Regions from separate parts of the Pseudonocardia sp. Ae150A_Ps1 genome, predicted to be linked through region 1. Evidence: predicted binding sites of a transcription regulator. Region 1 holds the regulator's gene; each other region holds the start of a gene.
What was found. The regulator LexA, encoded in region 1, represses DNA repair genes until DNA is damaged. The targets are predictions, from matches to a motif close to CGAACACGTGTTCG.
Positions count from the first base shown of each region.

Region 2: the regulator LexA is predicted to act here: its motif matches at 3,686-3,699, upstream of recN (DNA repair protein RecN).
Region 3: the regulator LexA is predicted to act here: its motif matches at 1,284-1,297, upstream of Ae150APs1_RS06565 (CoA transferase subunit A).

Region 1 covers NZ_MCIJ01000001.1:5,316,309-5,323,237, forward strand. Annotated here, with positions in the region: gene miaA (tRNA (adenosine(37)-N6)-dimethylallyltransferase MiaA) at 1-272, shown strand, start outside; gene dapF (diaminopimelate epimerase) at 269-1,141, shown strand; gene hflX (GTPase HflX) at 1,197-2,699, shown strand; gene Ae150APs1_RS25045 (hypothetical protein) at 2,732-3,895, shown strand; gene lexA (transcriptional repressor LexA) at 3,921-4,655, opposite strand; gene Ae150APs1_RS25055 (hypothetical protein) at 4,864-5,193, shown strand; gene Ae150APs1_RS25060 (hypothetical protein) at 5,401-6,039, shown strand; gene nrdR (transcriptional regulator NrdR) at 6,373-6,861, shown strand.
Region 2 covers NZ_MCIJ01000001.1:306-7,234, reverse strand. Annotated here, with positions in the region: gene Ae150APs1_RS00040 (copper transporter) at 1-485, opposite strand, end outside; gene steA (putative cytokinetic ring protein SteA) at 482-1,657, opposite strand; gene recN (DNA repair protein RecN) at 1,788-3,629, opposite strand; gene Ae150APs1_RS00025 (NAD kinase) at 3,730-4,641, opposite strand; gene Ae150APs1_RS00020 (TlyA family RNA methyltransferase) at 4,638-5,462, opposite strand; gene Ae150APs1_RS00015 (hypothetical protein) at 5,465-5,671, opposite strand; gene Ae150APs1_RS00010 (HAD hydrolase-like protein) at 5,950-6,929, opposite strand, start outside.
Region 3 covers NZ_MCIJ01000001.1:1,482,756-1,489,684, reverse strand. Annotated here, with positions in the region: gene Ae150APs1_RS06570 (3-oxoacid CoA-transferase subunit B) at 1-493, opposite strand, end outside; gene Ae150APs1_RS06565 (CoA transferase subunit A) at 493-1,239, opposite strand; gene Ae150APs1_RS06560 (MOSC N-terminal beta barrel domain-containing protein) at 1,510-2,409, opposite strand; gene Ae150APs1_RS06555 (HAD hydrolase-like protein) at 2,455-3,102, opposite strand; gene Ae150APs1_RS06550 (lyase family protein) at 3,143-4,294, shown strand; gene Ae150APs1_RS06545 (IclR family transcriptional regulator C-terminal domain-containing protein) at 4,291-5,085, shown strand; gene Ae150APs1_RS32635 (pyridoxamine 5'-phosphate oxidase family protein) at 5,145-5,609, shown strand; gene Ae150APs1_RS06535 (LLM class flavin-dependent oxidoreductase) at 5,681-6,733, shown strand; partial or broken gene Ae150APs1_RS31910 (winged helix DNA-binding domain-containing protein) at 6,771-6,929, shown strand, end outside.

The DNA of each region.
Region 1 (6,929 bases):
AGACCCGCGGCCTGCTGCCGCACGGGCTGGCCGAGGGCCGGACCGCGTCCCGGGCACTGGGGTACCGGCAGGTGATCGAGGCACTCGAACGGGATCCCGACGCCCCCGACCTCGCCGCGGTCCGCGAGGAGACCGTCCGTGCCACCCGCCGGTTCGTGCGGCGGCAGCGGTCCTGGTTCCGCCGCGACAAGCGGATCCACTGGCTCGACGGCGCGGCCCCGGACCTGGTCGCGGACGCGCGGTCGGTGCTCGCTCGTACCCTGGTGGCATGAGCGGCGGGATCGAGTTCACCAAGGGCCACGGCACCCGGAACGACTTCGTCGTGCTGCCCGATCCCGACGCCGCGCTCGACCTGACCCCGGAACGGGTCGCGGCGCTCTGCGACCGCCACGGCGGCATCGGCGCCGACGGCGTCCTGCGCGTCGTGCGCTGGGCGAAGCTGGCCGGGGACGAGTCGGTGCCCGAGCCGGTCCCCGGCGTCGAGTGGTTCATGGACTACCGCAACGCCGACGGCTCGGTCGCCGAGATGTGCGGCAACGGGGTGCGGGTGTTCGCCCGCTACCTGCACGAGCGCGGCTGGGCGCCCGGCGGAGGCCCCGTCGGCACCCGGGCCGGGGTGCGGACCGCGACGCTGTCCGGCGACACCGTGTCGGTCGACATGGGCCCGGTCGCGATCGGTCCGGCCTCGGTCGCGACGACCGGTGGCGCCCGGTTCGACGGCATCGCCCTCGACGTCGGCAACCCGCACCTGGCCTGCGTCACCGCCACCGACCCGGACGCGCTGGACCTCACCCGGGCACCGGCCGTCGACCCGCAGGTGTTCCCGCGTGGCGTCAACGTCGAGTTCGTGACCCCGCTGGACGGCCCGGCCGACGGCGGGCGCGTCCGGATGCGGGTGCACGAGCGGGGCGTGGGGGAGACCCTGGCGTGCGGCACCGGGACCGTCGCGGCCGTCGTCGCCGCGCTGCGCGCCGCCGGGCACCCGGCCGGTGACGTGCACGTCGACACCCCCGGCGGCCGGCTCCGGGTGACCGTCGGGGCGGGCGACGACGCGGCCACCGGCACGACGGTGCTGCACGGCCCCGCCGTCCTGCTCGCGACCGGCGAGATCGACCGCTCCTGGTGGGACCGGCCCGCCTGACCGGCGCGAATCCGGGCGGACACACGCCCGCCGACGTGGAACACTGGACGGCACGATGACTGAAGCCCACACCGCCGCCGTGCCGTCCACGTCCGCAGGGTCCGCCGTCCCGTCGGCGGGCGAGCTGGACCTCGAGGAGCGCTCGTCGCTCCGCCGGATCCACGGCCTCTCCACCGAGCTCACCGACATCACCGAGGTCGAGTACCGGCGGCTCCAGCTCGAACGGGTCGTGCTGGTCGGGGTGTGGACCGAGGGCAGCGCCGAGCAGGCCGATGCCTCGCTCGCCGAGCTCGCCCGCCTCGCCGAGACCGCGGGGTCCGAGGTCCTCGACGGACTCGTGCAGCGCCGCTCGACACCGGATCCGGCGACCTTCATCGGCTCCGGCAAGGTCGACGAGCTGTCCACGGTGGTCCGCGCGACCGGCGCCGACACCGTGATCTGCGACGGCGAGCTCTCACCCGGCCAGCTCCGCCAGCTGGAGGAGCGGCTCAAGGTCAAGGTGATCGACCGGACCGCGCTGATCCTCGACATCTTCGCCCAGCACGCCCGCTCCCGGGACGGCAAGGCGCAGGTCGAGCTGGCCCAGCTGTCCTACCTGCTCCCGCGCCTGCGCGGCTGGGGTGAGGCGCTGTCCCGTCAGGTCGGTGGCCGGGCCGCAGGCGGTGTCGGCATCGGTGGCCGTGGCCCGGGTGAGACGAAGATCGAGCTGGACCGCCGCCGGATCCGGGCGCGCATGTCGAAGCTGCGCCGCGAGATCGGGGCGATGCGCCAGGTCCGCGAGACCCAGCGCGGGAACCGTACCCGCAACGAGGTCCCGTCGGTCGCGATCGTCGGCTACACCAACGCCGGAAAGTCCAGCCTCCTCAACCAGCTGACCGACGCCGGGGTCCTGGTCCAGGACTCGCTGTTCGCGACGCTGGACCCGACGACGCGCCGCTCCGAGACGCCCGACGGCCGCGCCTACACCCTCACCGACACGGTCGGGTTCGTGCGGCACCTGCCGCACCAGCTCGTCGAGGCGTTCCGCTCGACGCTGGAGGAGGCGGCCCGGGCGGACCTGCTGGTGCACGTCGTCGACGGCTCCGACCCGCTGCCCGACGACCAGATCGCCGCGGTCCGGCAGGTCCTCGTGGAGATCGGCGAGGAGCAGGGCGGCACCATGCCGCGGGAGCTCCTGGTGATCAACAAGGTCGACGCCGCCGGTGACCTCGCACTGGCCCGGCTGCGGCACGCCCAGCCGGAGGCGGTGTTCGTCTCCGCGCACGACGGCAGCGGCATCGGGAAGCTCCGCGACCGGATCGCGGAGCTGCTCCCGCGCCCCGAGTACGAGGTCGACCTGCTGCTGCCCTACACCGAGGGTGCGCTCGTGGCCCGGCTCCACGACGAGGGCGAGGTCCTCGCCGAGGAGCACACCGGTGAGGGCACCCGGGTCCGCGCCCGGGTCGGTCCGGAGCTCGGCACCGCGGTGCTCCCGTACGCCGTCGGCGGGACCGCGACGGTGCCCGCGGACACCGATCCTGCGGGCACCGACCTGCCCGCGACGGCGGCAGGGCACTGAGCCCGAGGGGGCCCCGCACGTCCTGGCCCTGCATGTCCCGGCCCCGGCGGAGCAGGCTCCGTGTGGGGCCGGTCGCCGTCGCGCTCGGGATCGTCCTCGGCATCAGCGGTGCCGGAGCCGGCGGGGTGACGGCGGCGCACGCCGCGCCGGACGAGGTCCCGGGGGCCCCGCCACGGACCGGGGCCGCACCCGGGCCGGCAGCGCCGCGTCCGGTCTGCACGGCCGAGGACCCGCGGGCCGCCGAGCTCTCCGGGCTGGTCGCCGAGGGCCCACCGGGAGCGGGCCCGGTGCGGTACCGGGCGATCGTCGACGGCGGCGGAACCGGCGAGGTCCTCACGCTCGACCCGGTGACCTGCGCGGTCACCGAGATCCGGGACACCGGTGTCCGGGTCACCGACGTCGAGGACCTCGGTGCGACACCCGACGGGACCCTCTGGCTCGCCGACATCGGCGACAACCGCGGCGACCGCGGCACGGTGCGCCTGGTCGAGCTGCCGGTGTCCGGGCCCGCGCGGGCGCACGACCTCGTCTACCCGGACGGGCCGCGCGACGCCGAGGCGATCCTCCTCGCCGACGACGGGACCCCGCTGATCGTCGCGAAGACCACGGGGGCGGCCGGGGTGTACCGGCCCGCCGGCCCGCTCGACGGCGGCGCCGCACCGGTCACGCTGGACCGGGTCGGCGAGGTGGTCCTCCCGTACTCCGCCACGTCCGGCGGCCCGCTCGGCGCCACCGGGACCCGGACGGTCACCGGGGGAGCGGTCGGCCCTCCCGGCGCCGACGGCGGCCGGGTCGCCGCGCTGCGGACCTACACCGACGCGTGGGTGTTCCCGCTGCGCCCGCCACCGGACGGCCGGGTCTCCGCGGACGCGCTCGTCGAGGCCCTGCGCGCAGCGCCGCTGCCGGTGCCGCTGCCGGACGAGGCCCAGGGGGAGGCGGTGGCCCTCGACGGCCGCGGGACGCTGCACTCCGGCTCGGAGGCCCGCGGGCTCTCGCCGGCGGGCGTCCGGGCCGTGCCCGGCGTGGCGACGGCCGCGACCGCCGCGGCGGCCCCCGTGGTCGCGCAACCGGCGGAGGTGCCCCGCACCGGGTCGTTCCCGCCGTGGCTGCCCGCCGTCGCCGGGGCCGGGGTGCTCGGGGTGCTGCTGCTGGCCGGGATCGGCGCGATGGTCCTGCACGGCCGCCGGCGGAGCTGATCCGCCGACGGCCCGGTCCCGCGCCTCAGAGCCGGCGCATGACCGCGACGACCCGGCCCAGGATCGACGCGTCGTCCCCCGGGATCGGGTCGTACGCCTCGTTCGCCGGCATCAGCCAGATGTGCCCATCCTTGCGGCGGAACGTCTTCACCGTCGCCTCGCCGTCGATCATCGCGGCCACGACCTCGCCCTGCTCGGCGACCGGCTGCTGCCGGACGACGACCCAGTCCCCGTCGGTGATCGCGGCGTCGACCATCGAGTCGCCCTTGACGTTGAGCAGGAACAACGTGCCCTCGCCGACGATCTCCCGCGGGAGCGGGAACACGTCCTGCACGGCCTGCTCGGCGAGGATCGGCCCGCCCGCTGCGATGTCACCGAGCAGCGGCACGAAGGCCGGTGCCGGGCGCTCGGACCGGACCGCCTCGGTGTCCGCGTCGGTGCCGTCGCCCGCCGCGGCCTGCTCCGGGCTCCGGACGTCGACCGCCCGGGTCCGGTTCGGGTCCCGGCGGAGGAAGCCCTTCCGCTCCAGGGTCCGCAGCTGGTGGTGCACCGAGGAGGTGGAGGTCAGCCCCACCGCGTCCCCGATCTCGCGCACGCTCGGCGGGTACCCGTACCGGTCCACCCAGTCCCGGATCACCGACAGGACCTTCCGCTGCCGCGGGGTCAGCCCACGGGTGTCGGCCGGGGGCTCGGGGAACTCCCGGACGTCCGCGGATCCCGGCCCGGCGGGCGCACCGCCTCCGGACTCGTCCGCTGCCATCGCATTCGCCTCCTCGAGGATCTACCGGCACGAACACTAGCCAAGTCCGGGCCGTCCGCCAAACATGCGTTCGAAGTTCGCGCCGGGCGTGTCGTGGATTCCGTCGGACCCCGGTGGTAGAACAGCGCACAGGCGTTCGATCGAACATCGATTCGACGACTTCGGTCCGGCGCCCGTACAGCGCCGGAGACCGGGAGGGGTGGAGATCGTGAGCGCGACGACGGAGGTGCGGGTGGTCCCCGGCGGTGTCCGCCCGCCGGTCACCGCGGAGCTGGTTCGGACGGCGCCGCTCGCGGTGCCGCCGCCGTGTGGGACGACGGTCCGGGTGTTCTCCGCGACGCCTGCGGCGGTCAGGATGCCGCCGGGTGCGCGCTCGGCGGGGTCGGCGGGTGCGCCCTCCGTGCTGCACCGGGCGGTCGCCGCCGTGGGCGTGCTGGTCGCCTCCGCCACGGCGGTCGTCGGGCTGGGCCTGCTGGCCGAGGTCGCCACCGCCGGCGTCGTCCCGGTCGCTCCGGCGGCCGTGTCCACGGGTCGCTGACCCGCCGGCGTCGGCGGGCCCGCGGGCGCCGGCCGGCGGCCCCCCGTTTCTGTCGGGGGGCCGGTGCTACACAGCTCGTACACTCGTTCGACCGGGCTGGGGGAAGGGCCGGTCGGGGGTGAGCAGGGCGCGCGGCCGGGTGTGGCCGGGCGCCGACGGCGACCGCCCCGCCCCGGGTGGGGCGGTCCGCGAGGAGCAGGAGGAGCCATGCGAGAGCTCGACGTGCGTGACGTGGCGCGGGGGACCCGCGAGACGGCGCGGGGAACGCGCTCCGCCGGACCGCGTGAGCGCAGGCGCCCGGTCCGGCCGGTCTGCGCGGGCGGGGGCCGCTCCACGGCGGCGCTGCGCGACGCCGACCCCGTCGAGGACCGGGCGGTGCCGGTGGCCGAGGGCGTCCGCCGGCCGTCGGCGGCCGAGCGTGCCGCGCTCCGCTGGGCCGGCATCGAGCGGGCCGAGGGCGGCCACGACCGTCCGGAGCGCGCCGGGCGCCGCACCGTCCACGGTGTGCCGGTCGTCCCGGGCGCGGCACCGGCGTGGCGGACGACGGGGGTCCCCGGGCGTGACCGGCGGCCGGTGGCGGCGGGCCCGTCGTCCGTGCCCGCGCCGCGTACGGTTCGTCCGCTGCACCGCCGGTGCGTCGCCCCGGCGCGTCGCCGGACGCGGCAGGCGCAGGCGCACTCGCGGGGCTCCCGGCTGCTGGCCGGGGTGGCGGTCGCGCTGTGCGCGGCGACCGTCGTCGTGGTGCTCGGGCTGCTGGGTGACGCGGCCGCCGGGTGGAACGCCGGCGGCGCGACGGCCCCCGCGAGCCCGGCGGGGCCGGTCGTGACGGCGGCGACCGGACGCTGACCGGTGGCCGCCGGGCGCGACACACTGGCGTGTCGCGGAACCGGGTGGTCGTCCGGCGCGGTCGTTCCGGGGCGACGGACGGCGGGCGGTGCCGGCGTGCACGACCTGATCAGGGCGTATGCATCCGTTCATGATCGGTTGCTGTCGGCGGGGACCGGGAGCCGGTGTGCGAGGCTTCGGGTCCCGATCGGGCGAAGCTCGGCGCCGCGCCGCCCCTGGGATGGCGCACCCCTAGATGTAGGGGTTACATTGGTGTCGTTCTCCCACGGGTTGGGGAACAGGTCATCGCGGAGAGTCTCCGGTAGGTCGCGGGAGAAAGAGGGTGGGTACGTCGTGCGTTGCCCCTTCTGCCGCCACCCGGACTCGCGGGTGATCGATTCCCGGACCGCCGACGACGGGACGTGTACCCGCCGTCGCCGGTCCTGCACCGCGTGCGGTCGCCGGTTCACCACGGTCGAGGAGACCGTGCTCGCCGTCGTCAAGCGCAGCGGGGTGAGCGAGCCCTTCAGCCGCCAGAAGGTGGTCGGAGGGGTTCGGCGGGCGTGTCAGGGCCGGCCGGTCGACGAGGACGACCTGCAGCAGCTCGCCCACAGGGTCGAGGAGACGGTGCGTGCCCGCGGGGCGGCCGAGATTCCCAGCCACGAGGTGGGGCTGGCGATCCTCGGACCGTTGCGCGATCTCGACGAGGTCGCGTACCTGCGGTTCGCGAGCGTCTACCGGTCCTTCTCCTCCATCGAGGACTTCGAGAAGGAGATCGCCGATCTGCGTACGGCGGCTGCCGGGGAAGCAGCCGACGACGCGGCCGGCAACCGGGACGGCTGAACCGGGCGACCGATCGGACCGGTGCGGGCACCAGGGGGCGCGCACACCGGCACCGCGGGAGCCACGTC
Region 2 (6,929 bases), 5.3 Mb from region 1:
AACGCGGAGCCGAGCAGGCCACCGGCGAGCGCTCCGGCGTCCGACGACGCCGGCAGCTGCGCCCCGGCGGGCAGCAGCCGTGCCGAGAGGTCCCGCAGCTGGTCGGCGCGGGCCGGGTCGGTGACCGCCGGGGTGAGCACGACCTCGCCCGCGACGCTCCCGCCGGCGGTGGTGATCAGCTCGGCGACGGCGCGCGTGTCGGCCGGGTCGGCCCCGAGCGCGACGACGGTGACGGGCACCCCGGCGAGCTTCTCCCTGACCAGACCGGGCGCGGTGCGCGCGGTGAACTCGTCGCTCGCCCGCTGCTGCGCCGCGAGCGCGTCCCGCTCGGTGCGCAGCTGGTCGATCTCACCGGTGCCGGTGGTCGACGCGACCGTGCTCGCGATCCGCTGCGGCAGCCCGACGGTCGCGACGGCGACCCCGGCGGCCAGTGCCAGCACGAAGACGGCGACCAGGGCGATCCGGTGGTAGCGCCGCGAGATCACGCCGGGAACCAGGACCGCACGGTCTCGACCAGCCCACCGGCCCACTCCAGCACCGCGGGCCCGGCGCCGGAGACGAGCACCGCCACCACGACCGCCACGAGTGCCGCGGCGATCAGCAGGAGCAGCGGCGCGAACGACGTCCGGCTCCGGTACATCTGCGCGATCATCTCGCCGTCGACGACCGACCCGCCTGCCTGCAGCCGGGTCAGGAACGTCGACGCGTTGCTGCCAGACCGGCCGCGGTCGAGGAACTCCGCCATCGACGCCGACAGCCCCACGGTGACGATCATGCTGGCGCCACGGTGGTGCGCCAGCAGCAGCGCGAGGTCCTCCGGGTTGGCCATCGACGGGAAGGTGACCGCACTCGCGCCGAGGTCCTGCACGCGGTGCAGACCGGGGGCGTGCCCGTCCGGGAAGGCCGGCACCACGACGTCGGCCCCGCTGGTCAGCGCCTGGTTCGACACCTCCGACGGGTCGGCGACGATCAGGTCGGGCCGGTACTTCGCGTTGACCAGCGCGTCCGCACCGGCACCGACGCCGACCAGCACCGGCCGGTACTCCTTGATGTAGGCCCGCAGCCGCTTCAGCACCCCCGCGTACTCGAAACCGGCGGCGACGACGAGCACGGGGCGCCCGTCGAGCGCGATGTCGATCTCCGGGACCCCGTCGCCGTCGAGGAGCAGGGACCGCTCACGGCGCATGAACTCGGTGGTGTTCGCGGCGAACGCCTCGAGCTGGTGGGTGAGCCCCTGCTTGGCCTCGTCGAGGGCGTCGGCGACGGTGTCCTCGGTCTGTTCGCGGCCCTCGCCGAGCGGCTGCTCCCCCGAGTACAGGACTCCCTCGTGGAGCCGGACCTTCGCGCCGTCCTTGACCGAACGCATGATCTCGGTGCCGCAGTCGTCGACGAGCGGGACCCCGGCCTCGACCAGCACCTGGGGGCCCAGGTTCGGGAACCGGCCGGAGATCGACGGCGACGCGTTGACGACCGCCGCGACCCGCGCGGCCACCAGTGCGTCGGCGGTGGCGCGGTCGAGGTCGACCTGGTCGAGGACGACGATGTCACCGGGCCGGAGCCGGCGCAGCAGGGCTTCGGTACGACGGTCGGTGCGGGCCGGGCCGGTCAGCCCCGGCAGCTCCGGTCGCGTTCGGTGCAGCAGGCCGGACAGCTTCATGGCGGGCACTGTGACACCCGGGAGCCCCGGGACGGTGCAGGCACGCCGCAGCGTGACCACAGTGTCACCGCCCGAGGCACGACGCCCGCCCCGCGACGGGACACCCTGTCGCGAGGGCGACGCGGGCCCCTCACCCGGCCTGTGCGACCTTCCGGCGCCGGGTGCCGCTCCCGCCGCGTGTCGCGCCGGCCCGCCGCGACCGGGCCTGGGCCAGGTCCGCCGGCTGCTCGGCGGCGCGGTCGGCCTGCCGGTGCGCGGTGGCCGCGGCGAGCAGCTCCTCGGCGTGCGCGCGCCCGGTGTCGGTGTCGTCCATCCCGGCGAGCATGCGGGCCAGCTCCTGGGTCCGCTCCTCCTCGGACAGCCGCGTCACGCTGGAGCGGGTGACACCCTCACCGGAGGCCTTGTGCACCACGAGGTGCCGGTCGGCGTAGGCCGCGACCTGCGGCAGGTGTGTCACGACGATCACCTGGTGGCGGGCGGCCAGCCGCGCGAGGCGGCGCCCGATCTCGACCGCGGCCCGGCCACCGACGCCGGCGTCGACCTCGTCGAAGACCATCGTCGGCACCGGGTCGGAACCGGCCAGTGCGACCTCGAGGGCGAGCATCACCCGGGAGAGCTCACCGCCGGAGGCGCCCTTGTGCAGCGGCTGCGCGCTCGCCCCGGCGTGCGGGACCAGGCGGATCTCCACCTCGTCGACCCCGCCGCTGCCGGCGTGGCACTCGCGTCCGCCGACGACGAGGGACGGCCCCCCGTCACCGGCGGGCCGGGGCGCGACACCGACCTGCAGCTGCGCGTCCTTCATGGCCAGCCCGGCGAGTTCGGCGGTCGTCGCCTCGGCGAGCCGCCCGGCCGCCTCGGTGCGTGCCGCGGTGACCTCGGCGGCGTGGCCGGCCAGGTCGCGGGCCAGCTCGTCGCGGCGGCGGGCCAGGTCGGCGAGCGCCTCGTCGGAGGTGTCCAGCCCGGCGAGCCGGTCGCGCGCCGTCGCGGCCCAGTCCAGGACACCGTCGGTGTCGGCCGCGTACTTGCGGGTGAGCGACTTCAGCTCGGCCTGCCGGGCGAGCACCTGGGACAGGCGCTCCGGGTCGGCGTCGAGCCCGTCGAGGTAGACCGACACCTCGGCGGCCGCATCGGCCAGCACGGCGATCGCCTCGGCCAGGCGCGGCCCCAGCCCGGCCAGCGCGGGATCGTCGCTGCCCTCGGCCAGTCCCTTGGCCTGCCCCGCGAGGCCGACCGCCCCGGGGGTCTCGCCGTCGTCGGAGCCGGACAGCGCCATCCGGGTCCCCTCCGCGGCGGAGCGCAGGTCGTCGGCCTCCACCATCCGGCGGGCCTGGTCGACGAGCGCACGGTCCTCACCGGGCTGCGGGTCGACGGAGTCGATCTCGGCGAGGCCGTGCCGCAGCATGTCGGCCTCCTGGGCGAGCCGGCGCGCGTTGTCGCGGCGCTCGGCCAGCTCGGTGACGATCTCCAGCCACTCGGCGCGCACCGCCCGGTAGGCGGCGAGGGGCGTCGCGACCGGGTCACCGGCGAAGCGGTCGAGCAACGCGCGCTGGTCCGAGCCGCGCAGCAGGCGGAGCTGGTCGTTCTGCCCGTGCACGGCGAGCTGGGCCTCGGCGAGACGGCCGAGCACGCCGTTCGGCACCGACCGGCCACCCAGGTGCGCGCGGGACCCCCCGTCGGCGGAGACGGTGCGGGCGGCGATCAGCGTGCCGTCGTCGTCCGCCTCGGCGCCGACCTCCTCGGCCAGCGCGAGCGCACCGGGGGACGCCGTGAACCGCCCCTCCACGACGGCCCGCCGCGCGCCCGCGGACACCCGCGACGACTCGGCGCGACCGCCACCGAGCAGGTTCAGCCCCGTCACCGCCATGGTCTTACCGGCCCCTGTCTCGCCGGTGAGCACGGTCAGGCCCGGGTCGAGCTCCAGGGTCGCGTCGTCGATCACGCCGAGTCCCTGGATCCGCATCTCGGACAACATGCGGGCGACCATACGTTCGAAGACCGACGGGCACCATGCTCGACGCGCCACGAGACCGAACGGATGTTCGCGCGGTCGGCTCCGTGCGCCGAACGGTCGATCAGGTGTTCGATCCCCGGCCGCGCCAGCCGCGGACGGGGAGATCGAACTTCCGGACCAGGCGGTCGGCGAACGGCTGCGCGGCGAGCCGCACCATCCGGACCGGCTCGGTCGCCCGGCTGAGCTCGACCCGCGAGCCGGGCGGCACCGAGACGGTGCGACGGCCGTCGCAGTCGAGGACCGCCGACGGGCCGTCGGCGGACACCTCGATCGCCACCGCGCTGTCCGGTGCGATGACCATCGGCCGGGCGAACAGGGCGTGCGCGTTGCTGGGGACGACGAGCAGCGCCTGCACCTGCGGCCAGATCAGCGGCCCGCCCGCGGAGAAGGCGTAGGCGGTCGACCCGGTCGGCGTCGAGCAGAGCACCCCGTCGCACCCGAACGACGACACCGGCCGGCCGTCGACCTCCAGGACGACCTCCAGGATCCGCCCGCGGGTGTTCTTCTCGACGACGGCCTCGTTCAACGCCCAGGTGCGGCCCAGGACGGTGCCGTTCGACCGGACGACGGCCTCGAGCGTGGTGCGTTCCTCCACCTCGTAGTCGCCGGCGGCGAGCTTCTCCAGGGCCTCGTCGAGGGTGTCCTCCTCGGCCTCGGCGAGGAATCCGACGTGCCCGAGGTTGACGCCGAGCAGCGGCACCCCGGCCGGGCGGGCGAGATCGGCGGCGCGCAGCAGCGTGCCGTCGCCGCCCAGGACGAGGACCGCCTCGGCACCGCGGGCGCACTCCGGACTGCCCGGGACCTGCACCGGGGTGAAGTCCTCCGGCACGTCGGGATCGGCGCCCAGCTCCGCCCACTCGTCGGCGAGCACCCGGACCCGCAGCCCGAGCCGGGCGAGCTCGTTCATGACGTTCAGCGCGGTCTTGCGGTTCGCCGGACGCCCGGTGTGCAGGACGAGCAGGATCTCCCTCATGCCGGCCCTCCCGCGACGGCACCGGCCAGCAACGGCTCCAGGTCGGGCGCGGTCGTGGCCCCTCCGGCGCCCGGGCGGTGCAGGTGCAGGAAGTACTCGACGTTGCCGGAGGGCCCCGGCAGCGGGCTGGCCGTCGCGTCGAGCACGACCAGACCCAGGTCGACGGCCGTGGCCGCGACCTCGCGCAACGTCTCGGTCCGCAGCTCCGGGCTGCGCACGACGCCGCCGGACCCGAGCCGCTGCTTCCCCACCTCGAACTGGGGCTTGACCATCGGCAGCAGGTCACCGCCGGGCGCGGTGCAGGCGGTCAGTGCGGGCAGGACGGTGCGCAGCGAGATGAAGGAGAGGTCGGCGACGGTCAGGTCCACCGGACCCCCGATCGCGTCCGGCTCGAGCGCGCGGACGTTGGTGCGGTCGTGCACGTGGACGCGCTCGTCGGACTGCAGCCGCCACACCAGCTGGCCGTATCCGACGTCGGCGGCGACCACCTCGCGCGCGCCGCGGGTGAGCAGCACGTCGGTGAACCCCCCGGTGGAGGCGCCGGCGTCGAGGCAGCGGAGACCGGCGGGGTCGACGACGGTGAACGCGTCGAGGGCGCCGAGCAGCTTCTTCGCGCCGCGTGAGGCCCACTCGGGTTCGCCGTCGTCGTCCGGGCGGACGACGACGGGCGCGTCCCGGTCGACGACGGTGGCGGCCTTCTCGGCGGGCATGCCGTTGACCGAGACGCGGCCGGCGGCGATCAGCTCCGCGGCCTGGCCGCGGGAGCGGGCGAGCCGGCGCCGGACCAGCTCGGCGTCCAGGCGGGATCGGGTGGGCGCCACCCTCAGCCCCGCTCCGACCCGGCGGTGAGCGCCCGGCCGAGCGCCGAGTGCACCCGCTCGAACGCCTCCGGGTGCTCGGACACCGGGCGCTCGGCGAGGGAGTCGAGGCCGGCGACGGCCTCGTCGACGTCGGCGCGCAGGTCGGCGACCGGACGCTGCTCCGGCGGACGCGGGTCACCCGGGCGCGGGCCGGGTGTGGGGACGCTCATCGATGATCTCCGGGGACGGGGGACTCATCGTCACGGTAGCCGACCCCACCGACGGCCGGACGCGACGGCCGACCCGACGGACAGGTCGCGGTCACCGGTGCGCCGGACGGCCTCGGGCGCACCGGCACCCGGTCGCCGCGGCGGCACCGCCCGTGGATCACCGGGCCGCGTCGGCCCGCCCATCGAGCCGCCCGTCGAGGGGTCGCCGGGGCGGTCGTCAGACCACCACTCGTGGCCGGTCCTCGGGCCGACCGTCGAGCCGGCCGTCGGTCCGCTCGTCAGTCCGCTCGTCGGTCCGCTCGCCGGTCTGCGAGGCCCAGTTCGTGCAGCACGCCCGCGGCCACGTCTCCGGAGGCGGTGACCCGGTGCGTGCCGTGCTCCCATGCGGCGGCACAGAGCACCCGGAGCGCGTCCACGACGGGCTCGTCGCCGTGGCCGTCACCGGACAGCACGAGGGCGTCGCCGTCGATCTCGGCCCGCCAGCCGTCCCGGGCGCCGGGCACGAGCTCGTCCGGGTGCCGGGTGAAGGCCGCCAGATCGGCCCCGATGTAGGTCGGACGCAGTGCGGGAGGCGCGGCGAGCAGGTCGGCGGCACCGCTGACGCCGGTGAGGACCATCAGCGACGGCGCACCGAGGGCGTTCGCGCCCTCGATGTCGGTGTCGAGCCGGTCGCCGAGCACCAGCGGCCGGTCGGCGTCGCCCTGCCCCTCGCGGAGCAGGCGCGCGCCCGGCTTGCCGGCGACGGCCGGTTCCACACCGGCGGCGTTCCGCACGACCTGCACCATCGAGCCGTTCCCCGGCAGGGGGCCGCGCTCGGTCGGGAGCGTGAGGTCGACGTTCGTCGCGACCCAGAGCGCTCCCGCCCGGATCGCGAGGACGGCCTCGGTCAGCTGCCGCCATCCGGTGTCCGGCGAGTGCCCCTGGACGACGGCGTCAGCCCCCTCCCCCGTGCCGGTCGGCACGAGGCCCCGTTCCCGGACCTCGTCGGCCAGCGCCGGGGTACCGAGGACGAGCACCGTCGCCCCGGACGGCAGGCGTTCGGCCAGCATCGCGGCACCGGCCTGGGCGCTGGTGCGGACGTCCGCCACGCGCGCCGGGAACCCCAGGTCCGCGAGGTGCCCGGCGACGGTCGACGGGCTGCGCGAGGCGTTGTTGGTGACGTACACCGTCGGGACGCCGCGGAGCTCTGCGCTCCGCACGGCCTCCACCGCACCGGGGACCACGTCGGGTCCCCGGTACAGGGTGCCGTCCAGGTCGG
Region 3 (6,929 bases), 3.8 Mb from region 1:
GGCCGGTGATCGGCAGCGAGCAGCGCTCGACGATCTTCGGTGACCCGTCCTTCGAGACGTGGTCCATCATCACGACGACGCGCCGGGCGCCGTGCACGAGGTCCATCGCGCCGCCCATCCCCTTGATCATCTTGCCGGGGACGGCCCAGTTCGCGAGATCGCCGTTCGCCGCGACCTCCATGCCGCCGAGGACGGCGACGTCGAGCTTCCCGGCCCGGATCTGGCCGAAGCTCTCCGCAGACCCGAAGTAGGCGGCGCCGTCGGCGACGGTGACGGTCTCCTTGCCGGCGTTGATCAGGTCGGGGTCGATCTCGTCGTCGGTGGGGTAGGGACCGACGCCGAGGATCCCGTTCTCCGAGTGCAGGACCACCGTGCGGCCGTCGGGGATGTGCCCGGGGACCAGGGTCGGCATGCCGATGCCGAGGTTCACGTACGACCCGTCCGGGAGTTCCTCGGTGACCCGGGCGGCCATCTCGTCGCGTGTCAGGGCCATCAGCCGCTCACCGTCCTGAACTCGACCGGCTTCTCCACGCCGGGCACGTGCAGGACGCGCTGGACGTGGATGCCGGGGGTGTGCACGTGGTCCGGGTCGATCTCGCCCGGCTCGACCAGGTGCTCGACCTGCGCGATCGTGACCCGGCCCGCGGCGGCCGCGTCCGGGTTGAAGTTTCGCGCCGAACGCCGGAACACGAGGTTGCCGTGCCGGTCGCCCTTCCAGGCGTGGACCAGCCCGAAGTCGGGGGTCAGTGCGCGCTCGAGGACGTAGGACACGCCGTCGAACTCGCGGACCTCCTTCTCGGGCGACATGACCGCGACGGAGCCGTCGGGTGCGTAGCGCCAGGGGAGGCCGCCGTCGGCGACGAGCGTGCCGACACCGGCCGGGGTGTAGAACGCCGGGATCCCCGCGCCCCCGGCGCGCAGCCGCTCGGCGAGCGTGCCCTGCGGGGTCAGCTCCAGCTCCAGCTCGCCGCCCAGGTACTGGCGGGCGAACTCCTTGTTGTTGCCGACGTAGGAGCCGATCGTGCGCCGGATCCGGCCGGCGGACAGCAGGGTGCCGAGGCCGAAGCCGTCGACGCCGAGGTTGTTCGAGATCGTCTCCAGATCGGTCGCGCCCTGCTCCAGCAGGGCGGCGATCAGCACCGTCGGGACCCCCGACATGCCGAACCCGCCGACCGCGAGCGACGCGCCGTCGCCGATGTCGGCGACCGCGTCCGCGGCGGATGCCACCACCTTGTCCATCACGCACCTCCGTCGGACGCGACGGTACCGCAGTGTGCGATCTGCGGACAAGCGTTCGCTGTGCGAACGCCATCGGTGCCGACGGAGCGCGGGCGTGCGCCGTCGCGTAGCCAGGCCCGCTCCGTCCGGCGGCCGTCTCGAGCCGGAGCACCCCGTCGTCTGTCCGTGCACCCCGGCGCCGGCTCACGCACCCGTCGCGTGGGGTGCCTCGCCACGTGACGGGGTGCGCCGACGGTGGCGGGGTGCGCCGACCGGGTGCCGGGCGCGGGGTCAGGCCGCGGTGGGGGCCTCGTGCTCGTCGCCGACCGCGATCTCCCCGTCGGTGACGACGTCGGCGTACACCCCGGCGCACGCCCAGACCCCGCCGATCTGCGGGATCTCGATCCGGTTGTGCTTGGCGATGGTCCGCAGGGTGCCGGGGTCGCGGGGCAGGTCGCCCTGCGCCAGCGTCGTCATCACGCACCGCATGGTGGCGAACGAGTACCGCACGGCGACGCCGCCGATGGTGCCGTCCGACCCCGGCCAGTCGTTCTCGAGGAAGCCGGCGTCCTCGCCGCGAAGGACGACGTTCGGGCGGTAACGGCGCGGGTCGAAGGTCGCGTCCGGGGCGAGCTCGCGCAACCGGTCCAGTGTGGACTCGGTGAGCACGTGCAGCGTGGACAGGTCGAAGAAGGTGCCCGGCGCGCCGAACGCGGAGACGTCGAACCGGCTGACCCGCTCGCCGGTGTCCTCGTGCCGGGCGGTGGTGCCCTCGATCAGCTGCCCGGGGGCGAGCTGGTCGATCGGGAGGTCGTCGAACTCCGGCCAGACCTCCTCGAACTGGCTGCCCTCCGGTGGCTCGGCGATGAGCCGGACCTCGCGGTCGAGGATCGCGGAGAGCGCCGTGTCGATCCCCGGGTCGTCGGAGCGCAGCATCGAGCCGTCCGGGAAGCGGATCTCCACCTCGGGCAGCGGGCGGCCCGGTTCCGGCTCGGCGGCGAACCGCGCGGAGAAGTCGAGCAGGCCCGACCACAGGCGCGGGACCTTGGCGCTCGCGACGGTGCCCGACTCGACGTCGTACACCGCCAGTGCCCGGTCGCCCAGCAGCCCGCGGCCGGTCACCACCGACCGTTCCACGGACTCGCCGAGCATGGATTTCACCGGGTACCGGTGCAGTGAGACGACCGTCATACCTCGGTGTCTACCGGTCGCGAACGGGCCGGCGAAAGGAAGTCCTCAGCCGAGGAGTGCGACCCGGAGATCGTCCGCGGATGCGTACACGATCTCGGCACCCGCGGCTTCCAGCTCGCCCGGCTCGGCGTAGCCCCAGCCCGCGCCGGCACAGCGGAGGCCGTGCTCGGCCGACCCCTCGACGTCGTGCAGCCGGTCGCCGACCATCAGCGGCTCGTCCGCACCGGACGGGTTCCCCAGCCGGCGCAGCGCCTCGGCGACCACGGCGCCCTTGGTCGGGCGGTCGGCGGTGCGGGTGTCGCCGACGATCTCGGTGAACAGGTCGGTCCAGCCGTGGTGAGCGAGGATCTTGCGCGCCGACGGCTCGGCCTTGCTGGTGGCGAGCGCCATCGTCACGCCGGCGTCGCCGAGCGCCCGCAGCAGCTCCTCGACGCCGGGGTAGGGCCTGCTCCCCATCCAGCCGTCCTCGTCGCCGTAGATCCGGCGGTAGACCGGCAGTACCGCCGCCGTGCCCTCCTCGCCGAGGATCGGCGGGAGCGAGCGGTAGAGCGGCGGCCCGAGCAGGTGGGTGCCCAGCGCGGACTCGGGCACGTCGAGGCCGACCTCGTCGATGGCGCGGCGCATCGAGCCGAGGATGCCGGGGGCGGAGTCGACGAGGGTGCCGTCGAGATCGAGGAGGATGTGGGTCAGCACGGCTCCATTCTCCCTGTTCTCTCTGCGTACACTCGTCCGCATGGCGAACGCCCTCTTCGGCCCGCTGTCCGGCACGGACCGGGTCGACGTGCTGCTCGACGACGGCGCCTGGATCGCCGCGCTGCTCGAGGTCGAGCTGGCGCTCTCGGCGGTCGCGGCCGAACAGGACGCGGTCTCCACCGACGACGCCGACGGGGTCGAGCGGGCCGTCGCGGCCGTCGCCGGGGTGGACCCGGCCGCGCTCGCCGCGGAGTCCGTCGAGGGCGGCAACCCGGTGATCCCGCTGGTCAAGCGCTTGAAAGCGGCCGCTGCCCGGATCCAGCCGGGCGCCGAGCGGGCGGTGCACCCGGGCGCGACCAGCCAGGACGTCCTGGACACCGCGCTCGTGCTGCTCACCCGCCGGGCCGGGCACCGGATCACCGAGGACCTGGCCGCCTGCGCGGACGCCGCGGCCGCGCTCGCCCGCGACCACCGCGGAACCCCGTGTGCCGCCCGGACCCTGGGTCAGCAGGCGCTCCCCACGACGTTCGGCCTGGTCGCCGCGAACTGGTGCGCCGGCCTGGACCGCGCCCGGGTGCGGCTCGCGGCGGTGCTCGACGAGCTCCCCGTCCAGTACGGCGGCGCCGCCGGCACCCTCGCCGCGACCCACCAGCACGGCCCGGCCGTCGCCGACGCGCTCGCCGCCCGGCTCGGGCTCGCCCCGCAGGGCGTCCCGTGGCACACCGAGCGCACCCGGATCGGCGAGCTCGCCGGGGCGCTCGGCGTCGCGGCGGGGGCGTGCGCGAAGCCGGCGGGCGACGTCGTCCTGCTGTCGGCGACCGAGCTGGCCGAGGTGTCCGAGGCCGCGCCGGGGGACTCGTCGTCGATGCCGCATAAGCGCAACCCCGCCGCGGCCGTGACCGCCCGCGGCGCCGCGACGCGGGCCCCCGGCCTCGTCGCGACCCTGCTCGCGGCGCAGGAGCAGGAGTTCCAGCGCGCCGCCGGCGCCTGGCACGCCGAGTGGGAGACGCTCACCGGGCTGCTCCGGGTCGCCGCCGGCGCCGCCTCCCGGCTGCGGACGTGTCTCGAGGGACTGCAGGTGCACCCGGACGCGATGGGCCGGAACCTGGCGCTCGCCGCGGGCGCGCAGGGCAGCGGGGCGGGCCACGCAGCGGAGCTGGCCGACCGGGTGCTGGCGGGGCGACCGCGGTGAGCGAGGAGCCGGGGGAGCGCCGCGAGCAGGTCCGGTCGCTGGCGCGCGGGCTCGCCGTCATCCGCTCGTTCGACGCCGACCGCCCGCAGCAGACCCTCGCCGACGTCGCCCGCTCCACCGGCCTCACCCGTGCCGCCGCGCGCCGGTTCCTGCTCACCCTCGCCGACGAGGGCTACGTCCGCACCGACGGCAGGCTGTTCGCCCTCACCCCGCGGGTGCTGGAACTGGGCTGGTCCTACCTGTCCGCGATGGGCCTGCCCGAGGTCGCCGCCCCGCACCTGGAGCGGCTGGTCGCGACGGTGCGCGAGTCGGCATCGGTCTCGGTGCTCGACGGCGACCCGGCCACCGGCTACGACGTCGTCTACGTCGCCCGGGTGCCCACGTCGCGGATCATGACCGTCGCGATCACCATCGGGACCCGGTTCCCCGCCTACGCGACGTCGATGGGTCGTGTCCTGCTCGCCGCGCTGCCGCCCGCCACCCTCGACACCTACCTCGCGGGGCTGCGTCCGGAGACCCTGACCGAGCACACCGTCGCCGCCCCGGAGGCGTTGCGGGCCGAGCTCGGCCGGGTCCGGGCCGACGGGCACTGCGTCGTCGACCAGGAGCTCGAGGAAGGGCTGCGTTCGATCGCGGTTCCCGTGCACGACCGGGCCGGGCGGGTCACGGCCGCGGCGAACGTGTCGACCCACGCGTCCCGGCTGGACGCCGCGACCCTGCGCACGGACGTGCTCCCGGAGCTGCGGGCGTGCGTGTCCGCGATCGAGGCGGACCTGCGGGCCGCCGGATAGGGCACCATCGGCGGCATGACTACTCTGATTCAGATCACTATGCCGGCCGGGGGCCTGCGATGACGGCCGCGCTGCTCGACCGCGGTGCGCCCGGGCACGCCCACGTCGCGGCCCGGCTCGCGGCCGAACCGGTCATCTGGCTGACCACCGTCGGCGACGACGCCCGCCTGCACTCGGTTCCCGTCTGGTTCCTGTTCGCCGACCCCGAGATCCTGATCTTCAGCAGGCCGGACACCGCGAAGGTCGCCCGGCTCCGCGACCGGCCCGGGGTGTGCCTGTCGCTGGACACCGCGGCGTCGGGCACCGACGTCGTGCTCGCCGAGGGCGACGCCGCACCGGCCGTCGAACCGCCGGAGCCGGAGCTGCGCGAGTTCGGGGAGAAGTACCGGGAGATGCTCGGTGACCAGGAACTCGACGGCTGGCGGCAGGTGTTCGCCCGGCCGCTGCGGGTCCGGCTGCGCCGCATCGTCGCCTGGCGGGTCGGCCCGGGCGGGCTCGAACGGGTGGCGGTCCGGGCCGGCTGAGGTCCCCGGCGGGAACATCGGCCCGCACGGCCCGGTTGCGCCGGAGGGACGGTCACGACGAGGGAGGCACGGTGAGCGGACGCTTGCACCTGGCGGTCGAGCTCGGAGCGGCCGGGCGGCATCCCGGCGCCTGGCGGTCGACCGGCGCCGATCCGGACCGGCTGCTCACCGCCGAGCACCACGTCGACGTCGTCCGGACCGCGGCGCGCGGTGGTCTCGACCTGGTCGCGCTGCCCGACTCGCTGCAACCCCCCTCGGACGACCCCGCCGCGCTGCCCGGCACCCTCGACGCCGTCGCGATCGCCGCGCGGGTCGCTCCTGCGGTGCCCGGCATCGGCGTCGTCCCGACCGCGACGGTCACCCACACCGAGCCGTTCCACCTGTCCAAGGCGGTCGCCACCCTCGACTTCGTCGCGACCGGGCGTGCCGGCTGGCAGCCCGACGTGTCGCGGACCCGCGCCGAGGCGGACCTCTTCGGGCGCACCGGACCCGAGGAGCCGGCGACGCTCTGGCGCGAGGCCGGCGAGGTGATCGACGTCGTCGCCCGGCTCTGGGACTCCTGGGAGGACGACGCCGAGATCCGCGACGCCCCGACCGGCCGGTTCGTCGACCGCGACAGGCTCCACCACATCGACTTCGCCGGCGAGTTCTTCTCGGTCAAGGGCCCGTCGATCACGCCCCGGCCGCCGCAGGGGCGGCCGCTGACCGTGCTGCGCGGCGACGAGACCGCGGCGCTGCCGGTCGTGGGCCGCCACGCCGACGCCGGCCGGGACCCCGGGACCGTCCCGGTGCTGCTCGACGTCGAGACCCTGCTCGGCCCGGACGCCGCGGACCGGCTCCGGGAGCTCGACGCGCTCGCCCCGGCCGGGGCGGACCTCGGACCGGCGACACTGCGCCACGTCGGGGACCCGGCCGGGCTCGCCGCGCTGCTGCGTGACGCCGCCGAGGAACGGGCCGCCGACGGGTTCGTCCTCGCGCCGCTGGCCCTGCCGAGCGGTGCCGGGGAGATCGTCGACGGGCTGCTGCCCGCGCTCGGCGACGTCTGGTCACCCGCGCCCTGCGACGGGTCGCTGCGCGAGCGGTTCGGCCTGTCCCGCCCGGCGAACCGGTACGCCACGCGCTGAGGCGCACCGACCGGCGCGGACCGGGCAGGATCGCGGCATGCGCCTGCTCACCGCGGACGACTCGCTCCGGGCCCTGCTCGCCCGCCAGCTGCTGCTGGAGCGGGCCGACCTGGGCGTGCCCCGGGCCTTGGAACGGCTGGGCGGGCTGCAGACCCAGCACGCGCCGTCGGGCTATCTCGGGCTGGCCGCACGGCTC